3 regions of the Exiguobacterium sp. E4787 genome follow, and region 1 is predicted to be linked to each of the others. Evidence: riboswitches for the same ligand, from Rfam matches in the RefSeq annotation. Region 1 holds a riboswitch; each other region holds the start of a gene.

What was found. A riboswitch is a leader RNA that binds a small molecule or an ion and turns the genes downstream of it on or off. The one in region 1 is predicted to bind S-adenosylmethionine.
Region 2: linked by a shared signal. The riboswitch ahead of KNP80_RS10115 (aminotransferase class I/II-fold pyridoxal phosphate-dependent enzyme) and the one ahead of mtnK (S-methyl-5-thioribose kinase) in region 1 are both predicted to bind S-adenosylmethionine.
Region 3: linked by a shared signal. The riboswitch ahead of KNP80_RS10125 (MetQ/NlpA family ABC transporter substrate-binding protein) and the one ahead of mtnK (S-methyl-5-thioribose kinase) in region 1 are both predicted to bind S-adenosylmethionine.

The regions. Positions count from the first base shown of each region.
Region 1 covers NZ_JACSLY010000003.1:46,382-54,373, forward strand. The annotation lists gene KNP80_RS05115 (sugar ABC transporter ATP-binding protein) at 1-1,029, opposite strand, end outside; gene KNP80_RS05120 (sugar ABC transporter substrate-binding protein) at 1,029-2,105, opposite strand; gene mtnA (S-methyl-5-thioribose-1-phosphate isomerase) at 2,098-3,132, opposite strand; gene mtnK (S-methyl-5-thioribose kinase) at 3,129-4,280, opposite strand; SAM riboswitch class I at 4,362-4,464, opposite strand; SAM riboswitch class I at 4,670-4,771, shown strand; gene KNP80_RS05135 (2,3-diketo-5-methylthiopentyl-1-phosphate enolase) at 4,841-5,998, shown strand; gene KNP80_RS05140 (2-hydroxy-3-keto-5-methylthiopentenyl-1-phosphate phosphatase) at 5,995-6,645, shown strand; gene KNP80_RS05145 (methylthioribulose 1-phosphate dehydratase) at 6,642-7,259, shown strand; gene KNP80_RS05150 (1,2-dihydroxy-3-keto-5-methylthiopentene dioxygenase) at 7,273-7,806, shown strand; gene KNP80_RS05155 (TerC family protein) at 7,844-7,992, opposite strand, start outside.
Region 2 covers NZ_JACSLY010000008.1:39,173-47,164, reverse strand. The annotation lists gene KNP80_RS10120 (iron-containing alcohol dehydrogenase) at 1-21, opposite strand, end outside; gene KNP80_RS10115 (aminotransferase class I/II-fold pyridoxal phosphate-dependent enzyme) at 18-1,193, opposite strand; SAM riboswitch class I at 1,271-1,371, opposite strand; gene KNP80_RS10110 (AI-2E family transporter) at 1,545-2,645, shown strand; gene KNP80_RS10105 (MDR family MFS transporter) at 2,911-4,155, shown strand; gene KNP80_RS10100 (peptide MFS transporter) at 4,300-5,793, shown strand; gene KNP80_RS10095 (glutamine synthetase family protein) at 5,843-7,138, opposite strand; gene KNP80_RS10090 (SDR family oxidoreductase) at 7,332-7,992, shown strand, end outside.
Region 3 covers NZ_JACSLY010000008.1:47,256-55,247, forward strand. The annotation lists gene KNP80_RS10120 (iron-containing alcohol dehydrogenase) at 1-905, shown strand, start outside; SAM riboswitch class I at 946-1,050, shown strand; gene KNP80_RS10125 (MetQ/NlpA family ABC transporter substrate-binding protein) at 1,123-1,944, shown strand; gene KNP80_RS10130 (methionine ABC transporter ATP-binding protein) at 1,954-2,988, shown strand; gene KNP80_RS10135 (methionine ABC transporter permease) at 2,960-3,622, shown strand; gene KNP80_RS10140 (Spx/MgsR family RNA polymerase-binding regulatory protein) at 3,650-4,045, opposite strand; gene KNP80_RS10145 (DUF302 domain-containing protein) at 4,218-4,601, shown strand; gene KNP80_RS10150 (hypothetical protein) at 4,706-5,998, shown strand; gene KNP80_RS10155 (hypothetical protein) at 6,010-7,266, shown strand; gene KNP80_RS10160 (hypothetical protein) at 7,301-7,705, shown strand; gene KNP80_RS10165 (methyl-accepting chemotaxis protein) at 7,908-7,992, shown strand, end outside.

The DNA.
Region 1 (7,992 bases):
GACGTTTCGTTCAATCGAATCGTCGAGGAAAAGCCCCTGTTTCCGGCGTTCTTCTGGTACGAGGGCAAATCCGGACCGGACCGCCTGACGCGGTTCACGAATCTTGAGCGGTTTCCCGTCCAACGTCACTTGTTGTTCGACACCGGAGAGACCGAATAGCGCCTCGATCAACTCCGTCTTCCCGCTCCCGGTGACGCCGCCAATGCCGACGACTTCGCCTTTATATGCCGTGAACGACAACTCGGTTCCGAACGTCGGTAACGTGAGGTCGGCTTGAATCCGTATCTCGGTTTCCGGAACGGCTTTCTCTAACGCTTCTGCCATGTCGGATCCGCTCAAATACGTATGTATATCCCGTTCTGACAATGCCTGAAATGGCCCTTCGTAAGCGATGCGCCCATCCCGGAGGAACGTCGTCGTCGTGGTGACGCGCGACAGTTCATCTGACCGGTGAGTGATGAGAAGAATGCCGACGCCTTCTTCTGCGAGCGATTGCAATAACGTAAGCAGTGCTGCCGCGTCATCTGTCGACAGTGCGGCCGTCGGTTCGTCGAGCAAGAGGTAAGCCGCATCACTCGCGAGCGCCCGGGCAATCAAGACACGTTGTTTGACACTGAGCGGGAAACGCCCGACCGGTTCGGTCACGTCAATCTGTAATCCGACGCGTTCCAAATAGACAGCTGCTCGCTGTTTTAGTTCGCGAGGACGAATCCGTTCGACCGCCTGCCACGGCACGACGTTCTCATAGATCGGTAAATCGAGATAGAGAGCGTCATCGACTTCTTGCGACACCGTGATGACCCCGCGGCGAATCGCCTCGGCCGGTGTGAGTGTGACCGCCGTCTCGTCGAGCTCGACCGTCCCAGACGTCGGGATGATGGCGCCACTCAACAGCTTGACGAGCGTGCTTTTTCCGGCCCCGTTCAACCCGAGCAAGCCATGAATCTCGCCACGGCGGAGCGTAAAACTGACATCGTCGAGCACCGTCACGTCGCCATAACGTTTCGTGACACGTTCGAGCCGTAACATCAGTCCGTCCCCTTCATCCAGTCCGACCAGGCCGCGTCTGATGCGCCCCAGTTCGGGACGTATTGGCCGAGGTCGTCCATCGTCACTTTCTCGTCCGGCAAGACGTCACGGTCGACGAGATATGGGTCGACCGAATGAATCGACGGCGTCTTTTCACCCGCTAATTTTTGATACGCGTAACGGACTTGGATGCGTCCGATTTCAGCCGGGTCGGTCGCCGCCGTCACTTTCCACGGGCTGCCGTCCTCTTGCATGAGTTGCAGGTCTTCGTCACTCAAATCGATGCCATAGACTGCGATTTCATCACGTCCGGCCTGTTTGATGGCACGGCTCGCTCCTTTGGCGAACTCGTCCCACATCGCGAATACGGCATCAATCTCGCCTTCCGGATACTTCTTCAAAATCGCTTCCATCTGGCTCTGTGTATCGAGCGCCGTATTATTCGTCGCCGAACCGAACTTGGCGACTTCCGTAATGCCTGGGTAGCGTTTCAAGAACGCATCATAAATCGTGTGGCGTCGTTCCATCGGTGTGAAGCCGCCGACCCAAATCGTGACGATGTTGCCTTCACCGTCCAAATCTTCGGCGAGTGCCTTGAGCGAACGCCAGGCGAGCGAATAGTCGTCCTGGTCGATGACCGTCACGCCTTCGTTCGTCAAATCGTTGTCGAACGCGACGACTTTGATGCCTTTGTCGAGTGCACGTTGGACCGGTTCTTTCAACGCATCGGCGCGGCCATGGTCAATCAAGATGACATCGACGCCTTGCGTCGTCGCCGTGTCGACGTAGCTCGCCATCTTCGACAGATCGTTGTCGGCGTTGTACACTTTCACGTTGCCGCCGAACGATTCGACCTGTTCCGTCACCCCATTGATATACTGCGACGAGAACGTGCCAATCGACATCTGCATGATGAGGGCGACATCGATATCTTTCGGCAACGTCCCGTTCGATACCGAGACGGGTTTCGTCTCTGCCGTCTTCTCGGCCGGCTTCGATGGGGCCGCTTGCTCGTTCGTGCAACCGACGAGCGCCAAGACGAATGTGAATAACAAAATCAATAGTTTTTTAGACATGAATCGTTCCCCCTACATGATGTGTGATGGCGGCCTCTGTCGGTTCGAACACACCCGCCTCGGTGATGAGTCCGGTGATGAGGTCCGGTGTGGTGACGTCGAACGCCGGATTGAAGACGGTGATGCCGACGGGTGCCGTCGGTTGACCGCCGATATGTGTCACTTCTGACGGGTTCCGCTCCTCGATTTCAATCGTGTCATCCGCCGTCAAATCGAACGTCGAATGCGGCGCCGCGACGTAGAACGGAATGCCGTAATGTTTGGCAAGGACGGCGAGCTGCAACGTCCCGATTTTATTGGCGACGTGACCCGTCCGTGTGATACGGTCGGCTCCAACGATGATGGCGTCGACTCGTTTTGACTGAATCGTCCAAGCCGCCATATTGTCTGTGATGAGCGTCACGTCGATATCGGCCCGGTCGAGTTCCCAGACAGTGAGGCGTGCCCCTTGCAGGAGCGGCCGCGTCTCACAGGCGAAGACGTTGAAAGATACGCCCTGTTCTTTTCCGACGTAAAACGGCGCGAGCGCCGTGCCGTATCGCGATGTCGCGATGGCACCGGCGTTGCAAATCGTCAACACGTTCCCTCCGGCCGGCAACACCGTCAGTGCATGCTCGCCGATGGCCCGATACGTATCGACGTCCCGGTCGTACAAAGCGATGGCGCGCCGTTTGATTTCCTCGGCAATCGCCTCAAAGTCGTCCCCGACATTTAAATCAAGGAGCGATTCAATCACGTTTTGCAAATTGACCGCTGTCGGCCGGGTCGCAATCAAGCGGCGTCCGACGAGGTCGAGCCGACGCGTGAAGTCCGGGTCATCGATTAACCGGCCCGCCTCTTTGGCGAGGACGAACGCTCCGAAATAAGCGATGGCCGGGGCGCCGCGGACTTGGAGCGTCTCGATGGCATGTTCGGCCTGTTCAAGCGTCTCGATTGTCACGTAACGCTCTTCGTGCGGCAACAACGTCTGATCCAATAGGATGAGTTCGTCCGTTTGCGAATTAAAGCGGATGTTTTGGACCGTCATACGCGCACCCCCGACAAAAGCGTCACCAAGTCGTCAATCGATTCGACGCTGTGGCGTTCTTTGATGAGCGCCGTCCCGAGGGCAAGCGCGTCACGTTTTCGTTCGAGCCGCGTCGCTTCCGGCAACGTCTCGAGATCGGCGACACCGGCGAGTCCGACGGCACGGCGAATGAGTTCGCAACCGGCGTAGCCGATCGTGTCGCTGAAGATCGTCCGCAACAACTCGTCGACAAAACCGTCCGTGTTGAACGGTTCGACGGCGCGCTCAAAGTTGGCCCGGAACGTCTTCTCAAACGTCTCCCACACCGTCAAGACGTCTGTGAAACGTTCGAAGCGTTTGAACGGGTCATAGAACGTCGACAGCGTCAAATGGGCGATGATTTGGCCCAGGTCGAAGCCGAACGGTCCGTAAAATGCGAACTCTGGATCGATGATTTTCGTCTCTTGTTGGGTCGCGAAGATGCTGCCCGTATGTAGGTCACCGTGCAGAAGCGCCTCATGTTTCGTGACAAATCCGACTTTCAGTTTCGTCACCTCGACCTTCAGCGCCTGGTCTTGCCAAAGGCGTTCGACATCTTCTCGAAGCGCTGCCTCGATGTTGTTCGACTCTGCGTCTTTGAACGGGTCGGTGAAGATGAGCTTCTCGGTGATGTCACACAGTTCCGGATTGTAATAGTCACGTTCAATCCGCTTCTTCGCAATTGGTCCGGCCGCATAATCCGACGTCGCGAACAGCGTCTCTCCTAAAAATTCACCGACATGACGCGCGAGTTCCGGATAGCTCTCCCCCTTCAAATAACCGGTGCGGACAATCTCATAATCAGACAGATCTTCTAAAATCGTGTAGGCGAGCGTCCGGTCGCTGCCGAGGACGTCCGGGACGAAACGCGGCGCCACGTTCGCAAACTCACGGAGTGCCAACTGTTCAATCCATGCCCGTTCGAGCGTAAGCGGCCAGCTCTCGCCGACAACTTTGGCGTATGGGAGCGCCTGTTTGACGATTAGGCGCTGTTCGCCTTGGCGAATCCGAAACACGAGATTCAAATTACCGTCCCCGATTTCCTCACACTCGGCGATTCCGTCTTGCAAGTATCCTAGTTGACGGACGTGCTCGACGACGGTCTGTTCTGTAAATGGTTGATATGACATGATGTTTTCCCCTTCCTGTAAGTTGCCCACAAAAAAAGCCCCTTTCTCCGCGAGAAAGAGGCACAGCCAAAATGGTTGTTCCTCTCATCTGTCAGACATTCGTCTGGTGGATGTAGCACCGTGCCTAGTGGTCGGTTGCTGCGGCGTCATCGGGCCAATTCCCTCTGCCAACTCGCGATAAGAGTGGTTTATTCGATTCGGTGAACTTATGTGATGAATATTACGGACTTGACGTCACAATTGTCAACGTCATTTTCTCCGTGCACCTCCGTCTTTTTTTGTGCATATATGGAAACAACTCCCCAAAATATTTTTTTTGGAAAAAAAGGAATTGACGACGTGACGATTCTGTGCAAAAATTCAATTAAATTTCACAACTTCAAATCACATTCTTATCAAGAGCAGACGGAGGGACGAGCCCGATGATGTCGCAGCAACCGACCAGAGATGGCACGGTGCTAATTCTTGCAGCGAAAGCTGAGAGATAAGAGTTCATTTTTTATGATGACCTCTTGCCTCGGCATGGGGTCATTTTTTGTTTGCCTGGAAGGAGGAACCATATGAGTATCACTGCCACATATGAAATCAAACGAACGGACGCGGTCGCGACCGTCGCCGACAAAATCGCCCTCGAGCTGACCGTCGGTACTTGGACGGAGCTGCCTCACTTAGAGCAAGAGCAGTTACAGGCGTACCGGGGTGAGGTCGTGTCGACCACACATACGGATACGACGAGCCGCTTCACGATCCGCTACCCGTTACATAATGTCAGCCCTGACTTTTCATCCATCTTGACGACGACGTTCGGGAAACTGTCCCTCGACGATTCAATCCGGTTAATCGATTTGACGTTGCCCGAGACGCTCGCGCCTCATTTCAAAGGCGCCAAGTTCGGCGTCGAAGGGATTCGCGATTTGCTCGGTGTCCATGATCGCCCGCTCGTCATGAGCATCTTCAAAGGTGTCATCGGCCGTGACCTCGCGTTTCTCGAGCAGCAACTCCGCGATCAGTTTGCCGGAGGCATCGATATCGTCAAAGACGACGAAATTTTATACGACAACCCGCTCACCCCATCGCTCGAACGGGCCCGCATCGGAGCGGCCGTCATTCAAGCGCACTTTGAGGCGACCGGGAAGCGTGTCCTCTATGCCATCACGTTGAGCGGTCCTGTGTTCGCTCTGCGCGACCAGGCACTCCGGCTGATTGAGGCCGGTGCGACGGCGCTTCTATTCAACGTCTATACGTACGGTCTTGACGCACTGCGCGAACTTGCGAACGACCCAGACATCCGTGTGCCGATTTTGGCTCACCCGGCCTTTGCCGGCGCCTTGACCGGGTCCATCAGTCATTCGCTCTTACTCGGTAAACTCCCACGCCTCGCCGGGGCCGATTTGACGCTCTTCCCGTCTCCGTACGGTTCGCTCGCGACACCACGGGACAAGGCGTTCGCGATTCGTGACTTGAGCGCCGAACCGCATTGGTCGAAACCAATTTTACCGGTCCCGTCAGCTGGGATTCATCCGGGGCTTGTCGCCGATATCATTCGTGATTTCGGGACAGATGTCGTCATCAACGCCGGCGGTGGCATTCATGGTCACCCGGACGGTGCAGCCGCCGGGGCCCGTGCTTTCCGCCAAGCCATCGCTCACGTCCTCGGTCACACCGAAGGACAGACGGACGAACTCGATACCGCGTTAAAGGCGTGGGCGTCGCGATGACGATCCATATCCTGTGCGACTTCGACGGGACGATCACGGTGGAAGACAATATCATCGCCTTGATGAAAGCGTTCGCCCCGCCGGCTTGGGTCGAGTTGAAAGATGCGGTCCTCGAACAACGGATTTCAATCCGCTCCGGCGTCGGTCAACTGTTTCAACTATTGCCGAGCGCGGCTGCCCCGGCTTACCGTGATTATTTGTTGGAGCGGATCACGCTCCGCCAAGGGTTCCCGGCATTTTTAGAACAAGTTCGGGCCCACGGCTGGAAGTTTGACGTCGTCAGCGGCGGGATGGACTTTTTCGTCCATCCAATTTTAGCAGGCCACGTCGACCCCGAGCATATCTACTGCAACGTCGCCGACTTCTCTGCTGAGACGGTAACCGTCACGTGGTCGCACGCTTGCGACGAACAGTGCACGAACGATTGCGGCTGTTGCAAGCCGACGCTCGCTCGCCGCATCGTCAATCCCGCCGACCGCTTAATCGTCATCGGCGACTCGGTGACCGACTTCGAGGTCGCGAAGCGTGCCGACTTCGTCTACGCCCGAGGTCAACTCATCACGCTCTGCGAAGACGCAGGCATCCGTTACGCCCCGTTCGAGACGTTTGACGACATCACCCATCACTTGAAGGAGGTGGCCGTATGAGCCTTACGGCACGTTGGCTTGAACTGGCCGAGATTAAAGACGAACTCGCCGCCCGCGACTGGTTCCCCGGAACGAGTGGGAATTTGGCGATTCGCGTCTCTGACGACCCGCTCGAATTTCTCGTCACGGCGAGTGGACGCGATAAACGGAAACGAACGCCAGACGACTTTGTTCATGTCGATGCGGGCGGACGCTTAATCGGCGAACAGACAGGAAAACCATCCGCCGAGACGCTGCTACATGTCGAAGTGTTCAATCGGACGGATGCGACGTGTTCGCTCCATGTCCATACGGTCGACAATAATGTCATCTCCGAGCTCCATGCCGCCACCGGCGAAGTCGTCTTCACCGGTCAAGAAATCATCAAAGCGCTCGGCTTCTGGGACGAGGATGCGGTCGTCCGCGTACCGATTATCGAGAACCATGCGGACATTCCGACTCTTGCGGCCGCTTTCGCCCCTCACATTCACGCAAACGCCGGTGCCGTCCTCATTCGCAATCACGGCATCACCGTCTGGGGCGAGACCCCGGCCGCGGCCAAACGCTATTTAGAGGCTTACGAGTTCTTGTTCAGCTATACATTAAAACTACGCGCCCTAGGCGTCCATTCATAAGGAGGAACCAACCATGGCAACTGTCTATTTCCAACAAACCGAAGAGCGTTACGTCGATCAAACTGAAGTGAGCGCCTTTTTAGAGTCTCGCGGGATTTTATATGAGCAGTGGGACATCACAAAGCTCCCGGAAAACCTGCAAGAGAACTATCAGTTGACGGACGAGGACAAACAAGCGATCTTGTCGACGTTCCGTGACGAGATTCGTGATGTATCGGAGCGCCGCGGCTATGAGACGGCAGACGTCATCTCATTGTCAGACGCGACGCCGAACTTGGACGAATTGCTCGTCAACTTCCAAAAGGAGCACCATCATACGGATGACGAGGTCCGCTTCATCGTCAGCGGCCATGGCATCTTCGCCATCGATGACGCCGAGCGTGGCTACTTCAACATCGAGCTCAACCCCGGCGACCTCATCTCGGTGCCGGTGAACACGCGCCACTACTTCACGCTCCAAGACGACCGCAAAGTCGTCGCCGTCCGCATCTTCGTGACGACAGAGGGCTGGGTGCCGATTTACGAGAAACAAGACGTGACCGCATGAAAAATGGTCTCTCGCTCAAAGGCGAGAGACCATTTTTTTAATGTTTGGCAGCGGCTGTCGGTTTTGAAGAGAACCAACCCCATACCGCGATACCGACCATGACCGACCAGAAGAACACGGTCCACGCCGTCGAGTGGACGAAGCCGTCCGGAAGACCCATGAACGCGAACGGTGTACCGGCAATCA
Region 2 (7,992 bases), on a different contig from region 1:
AAGGACGGCCTGACGAATCATGCCCGCACCTCCTCATAGGCGGCAAACAACCGCTCGATTCGTTCGACGGCCTCGTCAATCTTCGGTTCCGGTGAGACGAGGCCGAAGCGGACGTATCCGTTCCCTTCCGAGCCGAAGAAATAGCCCGGGGTGACGGCGACACCGGCTTCATGCAGCAGTTTCCGCGAGAACGACTTGGCATCACCCTCAGGCACTTTCGCCCAGACGAAGAACGAGCCTTCCGGCGGTTCGACGGCCCAGCCGGCCCGGTTCAACCCGTCGATCAGGCGATCACGCCGTGCCTCGTACAGTCGTGCCAAGTCATCGCGAATAGTACGGGGCGCCTCGAGTGCGGCGACGGCCGCCGCCTGGATGGCCGAGAACACGCTGACGTGGACGTGGTCCTGATACGTGTTGATCGCCTCGATGATGTCCGCGTTCCCGACGGCGAAGGCGACGCGCCAACCGGACATGTTGAACGCTTTCGACATCGTATATACCTCGATGCCCACTTCTTTCGCCCCTTCCGCCTGCAGGAAACTCGGCGGGACATGTCCATCGAATCCGATGCTGCCGTATGCGAAATCGTGGACGACCATCAAGTCCCGCTCCCGGGCGAAACGGACGGTATCGTCAAAGAAAGCGGGTGAGGCGACGGCTCCGGTCGGATTGCTCGGGTAGTTTAAATACATGAGTCTTGCCTCTTGCGTATCGAGCGTCTCATAGTCCGGCAAGAAGCCGTTCTCTTCCCGGAGGACGAGGTCACGGACGACGGCACCGGCGAGGCGTGCCCCCGAGATGTAATCAGGATAGCCGGGATTCGGTAGCAAAATCCCGTCGCCAGGTTCGAGTACGCATTGCGGCAACGTGATGAGACCTGATTTTGAGCCGATGAGAATCGCTACTTCTGTCTCGGGATCAAGTTCGACTCCATACTCATTCAAATAGAACGTCGCCACTGCTTGCTTCAGGCGGGCCTGACCGCGGAACGGACCGTATTGATGGGTCGAGGCGTCGAGGAGCGCCGTCTGAAGCGCGTCACAGATCGGCTCAGGCGTCGGCAGGTCAGGCGTCCCTTGTCCGAGTCGGATGATGTCGCGGCCGGCTTGTTCGAGTTCGGCCACCTCGTTCGCGAGTCCGACGAAATGTTGAGGTGGTAACGTTTTAAGTAGATGTGAGCGTCTGTCAGTCATGAATAGTCCTCCTATGCAAAAAACACCCCTTTCCGAGGAAAGGGGTGTCGAGATACGGACGTATTCAAACAACCACCTTTCCATCTCTCAAGGTCACCTTGCTGGAATTAGCACAGTATTGAAACAATCTGTTGCTGAAGCTTCATCGGGCCAGTCCCTCCGCTTCTCTTGATAGAAAGTGTTTTATATGCGATTTGTCTTTTTGTAATATGTCACTTAGTTAACCAAACGTTACCAATCTTGTCAATCCTTTTTTGAAAAAGAGCATGTCCTCTTGAATCCCGATAAAAAAACGTTCATAGTGAAAGTGAACGTTATTCTACAAAATTTAAAACATGAGGGGATGGACCATTGGAACTAAACCGTCAATTGATTTGGAAGTTGAGCGTGATCGGCCTGATCTTGCTCGTGCTCTGGAAAGTCATCAGCGAACCGGATACGATTTCGCAGATGATGCATTATACGTTCCAGTTGCTGACGCCGATTATTATGGGAATCGCCATCGCGCTGCTCCTGAATACCGTCCTGTCCTATATAGAAGAACGGTTTCAACTAAAACGATATCAAGGCTTGCTGATCGTCTATATCATTTTTATCGGGATTCTCGTCATCTCTGCGGTGACACTGTTCCCACGCATTTATTCGAGCCTCGCCTCGCTCATCGAGGAACTCCCGTCCTACATCCGTCAGATTGACGGGTATCTCTCACAGTTGAACACGTATTTGAAAGAGTATAACGCGACAGTCGCCCAGGCCATCGATTTCAGCCGGTTCGAGGAGCGCTACTCGGGCTGGGTCGAGACGGCCGTCTTGTCGTCGGTCAGCTACGTGTCGAGCTTCACGATGACGCTCATTAACTTCTTGATTGGGATCGTCATCTCGATTTATCTTTTAAAAGACAAAGAGATTTTTGCCCGCATGTTCAAGCGGCTGTTGTATGCGATGTTCCCGGTCGCGTCAGCCAAGACGACGATCGACATCTTCCAAGAGATGGATTATATCTTCAAACGCTATATCATCGGGAAGTCGCTCGACTGCCTCATCATCGGGGTGCTGGCCGTCGCCGGTCTGTTGATTATCGGTGCGCCATACGCGCTTCTGCTCGGCGTCATCGTCGGTGTCTTGAACTTCATCCCGTACGTCGGGCCGCTGCTCGGGATTATCCCGGCGTTCATCATCACTTACTTCTATGACCCGTTCACGGCGCTCATCGTCCTCTTGTTCATCTTCTTGTTGCAACAATTCGACGGACTCTGGCTCGGGCCAAAGATTCTCGGCGACAGCGTCGGCATCACGCCGTTCTGGGTCATCACGTCGATCATCATCGGCGGCAGCCTGTTCGGCCTCGTCGGAATGTTCATCAGCGTGCCGGTCACGGCGATGATTCAAGTCGTGTTCTCGCGCTTGATCGACTACCGGCTCAGTCGCAAGAACTTGAATGAATTGTTATGACACATTGACGATTTAGGTTGACACATTTCACAGAAATATCATAATCTTGAAGAGAAGACAGTCCAATGCAGAAAGGAGAGGTACCGATGTCAGTCATTCAACGCTCGCACGTCCAAGTCCATATTGACCGGCAGGCGCCTCTCCGTGATTTGAATCCGTGACGTTCCCCTGCCTTCCGAGGCATGTCTAAGATCGTAGGGACGCGTATGCCTTTGTGCATGTTGCGTCCCTTTTTTCATTCCAATAATTAAAGCAGGTGAACCTAATGATTCAATCACTCAAACGACTCGACCGCAATATTTGGATCCGTTTCCTCGGGGAGACGATCACCGGCGTCATGATGTTCATGATCGCGCCGTTCCTCGTCCTCTATTACAGTGACAAGCTCGACAGTTATATCCAGGTCGGTGTCATCATGGCGACCGGTCCAATCATGGCCCTCATCGGTTCGGTCGTCGGCGGACGGCTCGCGGATTTGTATGGCCGCAAACCGATCATGATGATCGCCATCCTCGGCGATGCGCTCGCGCTCGTAGGTTTCGCGTTCGCCGAGACGTTTTGGCCGCTCCTCCTTTTGAACGCCATGCTCGGCTTGACGAACTCGTTGTTCCATCCGGCCGCGAGCGCGATGGTGGCGGACGTGACCGAACCTGAACAGATGAACGAGGCGTTCGGCCTGTTGCGGATGGGCCATAACATCGGGGCTGCGCTCGGTCCGCTCCTCGGCAGTGCCGTCCTGTTCATCGACCGGCAGTATATCTTCTTCTCGGCGTCATTCGTCTTTATCCTTTATGCGCTCGTCCTCGGCCGCTTCATCCGGGAGTCGCTCCCGGAGACAACTGAGGCCGACACGCCGTCGAACCGAGACGTGCTACGGGTGTTCTATAACGACAAGGTCTTCCTCGTCTTCATCTTCGCCGGTGTGTTCATCTCGATGGGCTTCTCGCTCATCGAGAGCATGCTGCCGCTGTTCTTGCGTGAGTCGATGCCGTCGTTCACTGACCGTGAGAACCCGTTCGCCTATATGCTCGCCTTGAACGGTATCATGGTCGTGTTGTTCCAGTTCCCGATTGCCTCGAAACTCGGGCGCAAGCCGTTCGGCAACGTCATGCTCGCCGGGGCGACCATCTTCGGGGTCGGCATGATCCTGATTGCGGTCATGCCGCGTCTCCTCTACTCCCTCGGGACACCGTACCTCGTCCTCGTCAGCGTCTTGCTCGCGGTATACGCGTTCTATACGCTCGGTGAGATGATCATGTCCCCGGTCCAACAGACGTTCATCGCCTTGATCGCTCCGGAGAATATGCGTGGGGCCTATAACGGGGCCGCCAGTATCCAATGGTTGATCGGCGGGGTGACGGCTCCAATCATGGCGAGCCTATTCTTCGATCAGCGGGCCGGTCATATCGCCTTAATCCTCGTCGGGGCGGCCAGCTGTGTGTCAGGCCTCATCTACTGGCAGCTCGGACGTCGCGTCAGTGCGGCCGAAGCGAAACAAAAGACGGCTTGACCTATATAAATCACACTGAACCTAGTCGTTTAGTGTGATTTTTTAATTCGTTGCAAATTCGTTAAATTTTGAATATTTGCTTCTATTATTCTTTACAAACATAATGATTCTTTTTATGATAATACGGTTAAGGAGGGATCTTTCATGGAAAGGATCGATAAACAGAAAATTGTGGACAGCGTGCCACAAAAAGGTTTTTTCGGACAGCCTAAAGGGTTGTTCACGCTATTCTTCACTGAGTTTTGGGAACGGTTCTCGTATTACGGGATGCGTGCCATCCTCGTCTTCTACATGTATTACGAGGTATCAGATGGCGGTCTCGGTCTCGACCAGAACGTCGCCTTGTCCATCATGTCGGTGTATGGCGCACTCGTCTACATGTCGGGGGTCATCGGGGGATGGCTCGCTGACCGTGTGTTCGGGACGTCCCGGTCCGTCTTCTTCGGCGGTGTGTTCATCATGCTCGGTCATATCGTACTGTCGATTCCTGGTAGCCTGACGTTCTTGTTCATCTCGATGGCGTTGATCGTCATCGGGACCGGTCTCTTAAAACCGAACGTCTCGAGTATCGTCGGTGACCTGTACAATGAGACGGACCGTCGTCGTGACGCCGGGTTCAGTATCTTCTATATGGGGATCAACCTCGGTGCCTTCATCTCGCCTTTGATCGTCGGTGGGGTTCAAAAGAGTTATGGCTTCCATTGGGGCTTCGCCCTCGCCGCGGTCGGGATGTTCATCGGTCTCGTCGTCTTCATGGTCACGAAGAAAAAGAATCTCGGTCTCGCCGGTTCATACGTACCGAACCCGTTGACGCCGTCTGAAAAGAAAAACGCGATCAAGTATACGACGATCGCAGTCGTCCTCATCGGTGGTCTGTTGGCTGTCTTGATTCCACAAGGATTGTTCACGATTAACACGTTCATCGGTCTCGTCGGTGTGTTCGGGATCGCGATTCCGACGATTTATTTCATCGTCATGTATCGTAGCCCGAAAACGACGGAAGTCGAGCGGTCACGGATTATCGCCTATATCCCGCTCTTCATCGCCTCGGTCATGTTCTGGGCGATTCAAGAGCAAGGCGCGACGATTTTGGCCAGCTATGCCGATAAGCGGACCGACCTTGAATTTTTAGGGTTCACGCTGTCACCTGCCTGGTTCCAGTCGCTCAACCCGTTATTCATCATCATGCTCGCTCCGGTGTTCGCATGGCTTTGGGTCCGACTCGGTGACCGTGAGCCGAGCATCCCGACGAAGTTTGCCTTCGGGATTTTGTTCGCAGGGTTAAGTTTCTTGGTGATCTTGCTCCCGGCCTACTTCGGTGGCCCCGACACGCTCGTCAACCCGCTCTGGCTCGTCCTCAGTTACTTCATCGTCGTGCTCGGTGAGCTCAGCCTGTCGCCGGTCGGTCTGTCGGCGACGACGAAACTCGCCCCGGCCGCCTTCTCGGCCCAGACGATGTCACTCTGGTTCTTGTCGAACGCGGCGGCACAAGGGATTAACGCCCAGCTCGTTCGTTTCTATTCACCAGAGAACGAGATGCTCTACTTCGGGATTATCGGTGGAGCAGCGATTGTACTCAGTATGATTTTGTTCGCTCTCGCCCCGGTCATCAAAAAGTATATGCGCGGGATTCATTAAGCGTAAAAGCCCATTCCTCGGCCGAGGAATGGGCTTTTGTATACGTTGCTTATTTACGGACTTGGATGAGCGACAAGTAGCGGTCAATCAAGTCATGGTTGAAGTAATCATGGAACCGGTCCGACTTGAGCGATTGAATTGACTCATGGAACGTCGCCGGGAGTGACGAGATGCCTTGGCTCTCGATTTGCTTCGCCGAGTACTCGAACAAGTCGTCCTCGTTCGGTGCCGACGGCTCGAGCTGTTGCTCGATGCCCTCGAGTCCGGCATAAATCAATGCCGCAAGCGCGAAGTACGGGTTCGCACTCGGGTCTGGGTTACGGACTTCGACGCGCGTCGCGCTTCCACGTGACGCCGGGATCCGAATCATCGAACTGCGGTTCGACGGGCTCCAACAGATGTTAACCGGTGCCTCGAAACCTGGCACGAGACGCTCATACGACTCTGGGAGCGGGTTCGTGAAGATGGCCGTCGCGCGGGCATGCTTCAGAATCCCTTCGATGAAGTGACGGGCCGTGAGCGATAGACCGTAGTCTGACTCCGGCTCTTCGAATGCGTTCACCGTCGGGTTGCCGTCCTTGTCGTTCTTCCATACCGAGATGTTGAGGTGCATCCCCGAACCGTTCACGTCACGGAGCGGTTTCGGCAAGAACGATACTTTTGCACCTTTCTCTTGGGCTGCCAATTGAACGATTTCTTTGAAGAACTGGATGTTGTCGGCCGTGTGGAGCGCGTCATCATATTTGATCCCGATTTCGTGCTGGGCCGGTGCGACTTCGTGGTGGACCGCCTCGATGTTGAACCCGACTTCGCTCAAGCGGTTGGCGATATGTTGGCGGACCTCATACCCTTTGTCTTCCGAACGTGTCGAGAAGTAACCCGCCTCATCGTAAAATTCACCATTCTCGTCGAAGATGAAGAATTCTGGCTCGGCGCCGACGAAAATCGAGTAGCCGTCACGTGCAGCCCGCTCGAGGGCATCTTTCAAGACGTTGCGCGGGTCGAACTCGTAACGTTCGCCGTCCGGTGTGCAGACGTCACAGAAGAAGGCGAGAATGCTCTCGTCCCCATCCTGCTCGTAGCGTGGACAATCTAAATCCGGTCTCAAGAATAGGTCTGAGTTTTTGATGGAAGAAAAACCGGCGATGGATGAACCGTCAAACATCGTCTTCCCTTCAAAGACTTCCGGCAACAATTTTGCAGAGAGAGTCAGTAGCTTCAAGTCTCCAAGCACGTCGGAGAAGTACATGTGGATTTGTGTGATCCCATTCTCCTGAACCGTTTTTTCAATCTCTTCTTGCTTCTTCCTGTTGCCATCCTTGTCTGTTCCGAATAGATTAGCCATGATTCTAAAAAACCTCACTTAAGTTATTTGACAGATCAACACTGTCATGACGTATCCTTGCGTACGCTTCTCCTTAAGTCATAACCGACTTTAAAAATTGTTAAACCCCTAATTTTATTCTTTAGGTTGAAAGTGGCTCATTCCGTTGCCACTTGTTATGATGGGGAGAGACTGAAAAGAGAGGAAGAACGCTGTGAATATTTTTATGACCGGTGCGACCGGATTTTTGGGAGGACGGCTCGCCCGCGAGCTGATTCATTGTGGGCATACGCTGTGCGTCCTCGCCCGTACACCTGAGAAAATGGAGGCGATGTTCTCACGGGACGAACTTCGCTCCATCACCGTCCTAGCCGGGGATTTGACGGCCCCGTTCCTTGGAGCAGACGAGCGGTTCATCACCGACCATGACCGTTCCATCGACTTGGTGCTCCACATGGCGGCCCTCGTCAAATTCGATGAGGAGCTCCGTGAGGAACTGTTCGAGACGAATTTGACCGGGACGAGACAAGCGCTCGCGCTCGCAAAGGCGCTGCATTGCCCTCGCTTCTTCCACGTCAGCACGGCGTACACGCTCGGAGCACGCGAGGTCGGCGATGAGACGTTGTATGCGACCGACCAGACGTTCCATAATCCGTACGAGGAGAGCAAGGCGCACGCCGAACAGGCCGTCTGGGCGGAACGGGACCAGCTCGACGTCTCGATTTTCCGTCCCGCCATCATCGTTGGGGACTCGAAGACCGGCGAGGCCGACTCGAAGTTCACGATGTACGGCTATATGCGCGCCCTCGAGGTGTTCAAGCGCCGTCTCGAGCGCCGCGGGGCACCGGATGGACCGATTCGTCTGCTCGGCTCGG
Region 3 (7,992 bases), on a different contig from region 1:
GCATCGTTCGGGAAATCGATCCGGGAATCGCGGACTATCCGGCAACAAGGTTCAGCGGGGAGTGCACGGACTCGGAAGTCGAACGGCTCAAACCGTTTGACGCCGACGTGTTAATCGCCATCGGCGGCGGCAAGCTCGTCGATACGGCCAAACTTGTCGCCTATCAACGGAACGTCCCGCTCATCGTCGTCCCAACGCTCGCCTCCAACTGTGCGGCGTTCACACCGCTCAGCGTCGTCTATCAGGAGGACGGGAGCTACGACCGCTACGACATGTTCCGCGTCGTCATCGAACGGGTCATCGTCGACTCACGGGTCATCTCTCGCTCACCATATGAATACTTCCGGGCAGGTGTCATCGACACGGTCGCGAAGTTTTACGAGGCCCGTTATTTGAGTGGTGACAGCTCAGCTGACGCCGGCGTCAACACCGGACTCGTCTTGGCCGAACAGTGCGGGCGTCTCGTCGAACTTGAATTGAGCGAGCACGCTTTTGAGTCGTATAGTGACGACGTCCGCTTCGCGGTCGATCACGTGCTCGCCATCGGCGGCGCCGTCGGTGGCTTTGGTGACGCCGGGACACGCGTCGCCGTAGGCCATGCGGTCCATAACTCGCTCAGCCGGTTCGAGTCGACCCACTCATTCTTGCACGGAGACAAGGTCGGCTTCGGCCTAATCGTCCAAGAGCGCTTGCGGCGCTCGGCCGATGCCCCGTATTTGGAAGCCTGGTTGAAACGGTTCGGTGCCCCGACGACGCTCGCGGCGCTCGGGGTCGGGTCGAGCGACATCCCGGTACTGGTCGACTCCGTCATGACGGAGACCGAGCTGCAACAATTGCCGGCACCGCTCGATAAAGATTTTCTGAAAATAATTTTTGAAAATTTACAATTATCTATTTACAATTAAACCAATTAAAAGTAAGATGATAACAACTAAATAGACCGATTGCTTATCAAGAGTGGTGGAGGGACTGGCCCTGTGAAACCCGGCAACCAGATCGTAATGATCATGGTGCTAATTCCAACAGACGAAATCGTCTGGGAGATGAGCGTGTCCGACTTTGACTTGTCGTGCCCGCCACTCTGAATGAGTAGCGGGCTTTCATTTTGGAGGAGGAAAACAAATGAACATCAAACAGAAAACAGTACTTGCAGGAACATCACTACTCGCCGCCATCGCGCTCTCAGCATGCGGACAATCGGACGCAAGTGAGGCGCTCAGCACGGAGTCGCTCACGATCGGCGTCACGGGCGGGCCGCACCAACAGATCGCCGAGAAAGTGAAAGAACTCGCGGCCGAAGACGGACTCGAGCTTGATATCAAGGTGTTCAACGACTACAATACGCCGAACACAGCGCTCGCCGAGGGCAGCCTCGACGTCAACAGCTATCAGACGCTCTCATTCCTCGAACTGCAAAAAGCCGATAAAGACTATAAAATCGACGACGTGTTCAAGACCGTCGCCTTCCCGATGGGTCTCTACTCAGAGAAGTTGACGGACATTAAAGATTTAAAAGAAGGCGACAAGGTCGCTGTCCCGAACGACCCGGCGAACGAGTTGCGGGCGCTACGTCTGTATGAGACAGCGGGACTCATCACGCTGAAGGAAGGCTTGACGGACAAGGCGACGAAACGCGATATTGCCGAGAACCCGCTCAACCTTGAATTCATCGAGCTCGAGGCGTCGCAGCTCCCGACCCAGCTCCCGGAAGTCGCGCTCGCGGCCATCAACACGAACTTCGCGATGGGTGCCGGCCTGTCCATCAACGAGGACGCTTTGTTCCACGAGGACACGGTCGACAACCCGTATCCGAACTACGTCGTCGTCCGCACCGACAACAAGGATGACGAAGTCGTCGCCACGCTCAAATCGTACTATCACTCGGACGAGGTCCGGACGTTCATCGAAGAGACGTTCGACGGCTCGATCGTCCCGGCGTTTTAAGGAGGGCCTATGATCGCACTTAAAGGCATCACGAAGACGTTCACGGTAAATAAAAGTGCCGTCACCGCACTCGACGACGTCTCGCTCACCATCGATAAAGGCGAAATCTTCGGTATCATCGGGCGAAGCGGGGCCGGCAAGAGCACGCTCATCCGTATGATCAACCTGCTCGAACGCCCGACGTCGGGCCAGGTCGAAATCGAAGGACAGGACATCACGAGACTCGACAAACGAGGGCTCTCGAAGCTGCGTCATCGCATCGGGATGATTTTCCAACATTACAACCTGCTGAAGACGGCGACCGTCGAAGAGAACGTCGCCATCCCGCTCCGTCTCGAGGGGCTTGATAAGCGCACGATCCGTGAGCGTGTCGACAAGTATCTCGACATCGTCGGATTGACGGACCATCGGAAACATTACCCGGAGCAATTGTCGGGCGGACAGAAGCAACGTGTCGCCATCGCCCGCGCCCTCGCGCATGAGCCGGACATCTTGCTCAGCGACGAGGCGACGAGCGCGCTCGACCCAGAGACGACCGAGTCGATCCTCGACCTGTTGCTCGACATCAACCGCGAGCTCGGGCTGACGATTTTCCTCATCACCCACGAGATGGAAGTCATCGAGCGCATCTGCGACCGGGTCGCGGTTATCGAGGCCGGCCGGATCATCGAAGAAGGGAACGTGCTCGACGTGTTCTCTGACCCGCAGCATGCGACGACGCGCAAATTCTTGAAAACGAACCTCGATGTCCCGAAAGAGGTCGTCGACGAATTGAGCACGCACGGGACGCTCGTCAACTTGTCGTTCATCGGCCATCAAAGTGAACAGGCCGTGCTCGCCCAATTGACGAAACGGTTCGGCTTACTGCCGAACATCATCGGGGGCGGCATCAAAAAGTTGAAAGGTGGTCTCGTCGGTAATCTGCTCGTCCATTTGGACGGCGATAAGGCCCAGACCGACCAAGCCGTCCGTTTCTTAGAGGCGAGCGGTGTGAAAGTGAAGGAGGTGACGAACCATGCTTCAGTTTTGGGAAAATTGGGGTGACTTGATTTGGACGGGGACGATTCAGACGCTCACGATGACCGGCATCGCGCTCGTCATCTCGACGTTGATCGGACTGCCGCTCGGGACGCTGCTCGTCTTGACGCGACCGCACGGGCGGCTCGCCAACCGTTATTTCTACGGCATCTTGTCGAGCGTCATCAACGTCGTCCGTTCAATCCCATTCATCATTCTCTTATTCTTCATCCTCCCGTTCACCCGCTTCATCATGGGAACGACGATCGGCGTCCAAGGCGTGCTGTTACCGCTAATCGTGTTCACGGCCCCGTATATCGCGCGACTCATGGAGTCGGCGCTGCTCGAGGTCGACCGCGGCGTCGTCGAGGCGTATGAGGCGATGGGCATCTCGACCCGGAAAATCATCTGGTACGTATTGATTCGGGAGGCCCGCTCCTCGATTGTGCTCGGTTTGACGATCGCGACGATCGGTTTGATCGGGGCGACCGCGATGGCCGGACTCGTCGGGGCCGGTGGACTCGGCGATATCGCCTATCAGTACGGGCATCTTCGATTCGAGCCGGAGGTCATGTACGTGACCATCTTCGTCTTGATTCTGCTCGTCCAATCGATTCAATCGTTCGGCAACCGCTTGGCGGCCCGACTCAAGAAGGCATAAGAAAAGAGCTCTGCTTCGGCAGGGCTCTTACTTGTTGTCGAGTAATCGTTTCAATTCGGCGATGCGGTCATGGCGCGGGATGAACGTCCGGATCTCTTTCTCGCTGAACCCGATTTGAATCCGGTTGTCGTCGACGACGATGGGACTTTTTAAAATCTGGGGATGCGACGCCACGAAACTGTACAGCTCACGGAGCGACATCTCGTCGAGTTGATCCGCCGCTTGTTTATACACGCTCTTTTGGACGGACAGCAGGTCGGTCGTCCCGTTCTCGGTGAGGCGGAGCATATCTTTGAACTCGGTGAATGACATCCCTTGGTCGGTCAATTTTTTCTCGATGAACGGGATGTTCTGTTCGCGTAACCAATCGATCGTCTTACGGGAAGAACTGCAGCTTGTATGTGTGAATACGGTGACCGTCACGGCAACCACTTCTCCTTTACGTAAGGTTGGACTTCTTTATTTTCTCTCATACATACGTGACGGACATCGAATATGTTTCAAATCACATATACTTTTTTCGACCAAACAGACAATTTGTCGGTCCTCACTTCGGGTACAAAACGAGAGAGACTACATCTTAGGAGAGGTTCACATGTTTGATTACACGGTCAAGACCGATCAGACGGTCGAAGCGGTCGTCGAGAAACTGAAAACGACGCTCAAAGAGGAAGAGTTCGGGGTGCTTTGGGACTTCAATTTGAGTGAGACGCTCGAAGAGAAAGGTCAAGCGATTGATGGGGACTACCGCATCCTCGAAGTGTGCAATCCAAAAGAAGCGAAAAAAGTCATCACGGCGCACCGGGAAGGCGGTTATTTCCTCCCATGCAAGCTCGCCGTCTTCACGAAAGACGGGTCGACCCATGTCGGGATGCCAAAGCCGACGAAACTGATCGAACTGATCGAGGATGAGTCGCTCCAAGCTGTAGCACGCGATGTCGAGACGAGATTGACCCGAGCCATCGATAAAACTGTGTAACGGTCATTGAACCCGTCCAGGTCGTCGGACGGGTTTTTTCGTGTTCCCTCCTAAAGTAATATAATGGTAAAATTGGTACAAATAAATGGTGAGGGGCGGATGATTTGAAAAAGTTAGTCGGTTTATTTGTACTATCCACAGGCTTATTGGTTGGTTGCGGTGTGGAAAAGCCGGACGTCGTAAACTTGTCTTACGTCGACGCGCATTGGACCGTCAGCAAGTATGCCAAGGAGGAGTTGATTTCCCTTCATTCAGCCGATGAGACGCTTGAAGCCTGTAGCGGTAAGTTGACGACCGAGCTGGAAGGCGACTTGATCGTGTTCGATACGATCGTGGCGAACCGCTATCCGATGACGGACACGGGTGAGGAGTATGCGTTCAAGGCCGTATCATATATGAAAGGGGATGAGAATTATGTGCTTTGTCGTGACATGGCCTCGAACCGCTACTCGGCGGAAGTGATCGAGTCGTTCCCTGACGATGTGGACGTATCAACAGGGACACCGATCGGTCGTTATCCAGTCGTCGGTCCGGCCGATAAGTCCGCCAAAACCGCCTTACGGGATGCCGATGAATTGAACGAGTCAGGCAACCCGATTGAACCGTTCCTCGAAACGCTCGTCGCCTTTTCCCCGGCTCTGTACGGTGAGATTGAAGTAGAAATCGGGGGAATGCCGAGTCCATATCCGTTGTTCTCGTTCGATCCGTCGATGGCCAGCATGAAAGATATCAAAGTAGCGATCGGTTACGACACGATTACTGAGAAACCGTATTTGCTGCTCATGTTTGCGGATCTTTATTTCTCGGTGACTCCACTCGAGTCGATGATTGACCAAACCGCAGAAGGGCTTACATATGAAGCGTTGAGCGTCGAGCGCATCCCCCTCGAGGCGGAGCTCGTCCCGGACCAGACTTATCCATTGTATGAGTTCACCTATACTCGTGATGGAAAAGTCGTCAATGAGACGATGACGTTCACATACCGCACTTCTGACTTATTATCGACAGCGGAACGAAAGCAGCTCGAGACGCAACCTGACGAAGACTACATGCCACTTGTGGTCGGTCCGCTCGTTTATCTTCATCAACAGCCGTTCAACCCGGAATCTCCGTTGTCATACCCGGTTCTTTTAAAAGCAGCGGGGAACGAGATGGATGACCTCGTCCAAGCGATCAATTCCGCTGAACCGACGAAGCGTCAAGGTGATGAAGGCGACTATCCGCTTTTAACAATCGTCGATGGACACAAGGGACAAGAGTTCGAGGTGACGTATAAACAGCGCTCGAAGAAGCTGGATATTTACGTGACCGACCGCTCGACCGACGAAACGTACAAACTGACGAGCGAAGGGGCCGAGACGTTCTTGTCCTACTTCCCTGACTTGAAGAAGAAATGAGTGGGTTGAATATGAAAAAACGAGCGTTGATGGCATTGTCACTGTTATGGTTGACGGCAGGCTGCTCGGAAGACGTTGACGTCGTCCGCTATGGCCATATCGAGGAGCATTGGCAGGCCGAGCGGGTTACGATGAACAGTCAGGAGCCTGTAGTGGATGCCGAAGCCATATTGAACCAATGTGAAGACGGTGAACCCCTGTCCGAACTGAATGGAGAGACGTTTTCCGTGCTTGGAATGGCGTATGCGACCCGGGCCCCGCTTATGAATGATGACTATTATGGATATAGTTTTAATGAAGTGACCTATGTCGAGGGGGATACAATCTATGCGCTCTGTAAATCAGACCGGATGGACGGGATGGAAGGGTATCGGGCCGTCGAGCTTGCAGAAAGACCTGCCTACTTGAAAGACGAGGTCGGAACTGAAATGTCTGCTCTTCCGACCGTCTATATCGCGACCGAAAATGAACGGGCTGCGTTACATAAGCCGGACGCCTTCTATGACAATGAACAAGACATCGAACCGTATCCGGTCACACTTATGAGGATTTCGCCTGGATTTAGTGGCACGGTCGAGATTGGGATTGAAGAAGGGGGGTACTTTACCCCATCTTTCCACTTTTTGCCGAACCTTAGACCGTCCGATGTGTTTATCGCATTAGGACGAGATAAGGCCACGAACATGCCTCATCTGCTCCAGTCTTATGGTGGAGACAAGGCTCGCTATTCCTCCTCCATTTTACAAGATGCCGATTTGCTCAACGGGGCTGACAGTTTAACCTTCCGTCGAATCCATAACGGTGGCACGATGGAACCGATGACAGCCTATCCGCTATATGACGTCACGATTGACGTGGACGGACAAAACGTAACAAAAACCGTGTCGATGCGCTATCGAACGAGCCCTCTCTTGACCGATTCTGCAGATCAAGACGAGATAGCGGTCGCTTACCTCCATCAGTATCCGTATCACCGGGAAGTCCCGCTCCCTTACCCTGATGCTGTGAACGTGAGCGGCAAAGCTTATGATCGGTTGGTCGAAGCCGTCGAGACCGCGCGCCCGTCGACGAAGAGTGGTGAAATGAATGACTATAAGTATTTGACGCTGTTGCGTGGGAATCTCGGTCAACAGTTCGAAGTCAGTTATCAGCAACGGTCGAAAAAAGTCGATGTCTATGTGAAGGACGTGAAGACCGGGAAAGTGTTCAAACTGTCGAGCGCCGGGGCGGTGACGTTCCAACAGCTGTTCCCGCAGGCGTTCGAATGAATGGATTGGACGTAAATCGAGGAGGGATGCCCTGTTGAAACGCATGTTGTCAGGATGTGTCATCTGTATGGGACTGCTTCTTGGCGGTTGTGCCAGTAGCGAGGAAGACTTGGATCCGTCTCGCATCGACTATCAGCCGTTAAACTCGGATGGTGCCTATGGACCGATACGCACCATTACCGACGCTGAGACGATTACTCAGCTTGATCGAACGACGGATGAGGTTGAATGGGAAGACCAACCCGTTCCAATCGAGCGGGACCCGGATGTGAGAGCGACGTTCGTCTATACGCCGGACGATGCGCCCGAGCGTTCGCTCGACTTCGGGATTTGGTACGAAGAACAGATAATCGGCGGCATCAATCCGAAGGACAGCCGGGGCGAACTCACGGCCGAACTGGTCACTCGGTTGCAAGCCATCTTCGATAAATCGAAATGATTGAGGGCTCGTGCAAAGCACGGGTCCTTTTGATTGTGGTCTCATCGAGAATGACTGGAAAACACTTCAAATTCAAGATATTGACTCGATTTCAAAAACTGATGCTATTCAGGACTTTTCGCACAAGGTACACTAGAATTCCGCTACATTACAGGAGGAAAGCACTACAGGAAATCGAGAAAAGAAGGTAGGAATAATCGGAATGCAACTGACAACAACCGCTAGCCTCTCATCCCCTGACGTGCTCCGCGCCCTCGAAGCCAACGTGGCGATGATCCGATTCGACC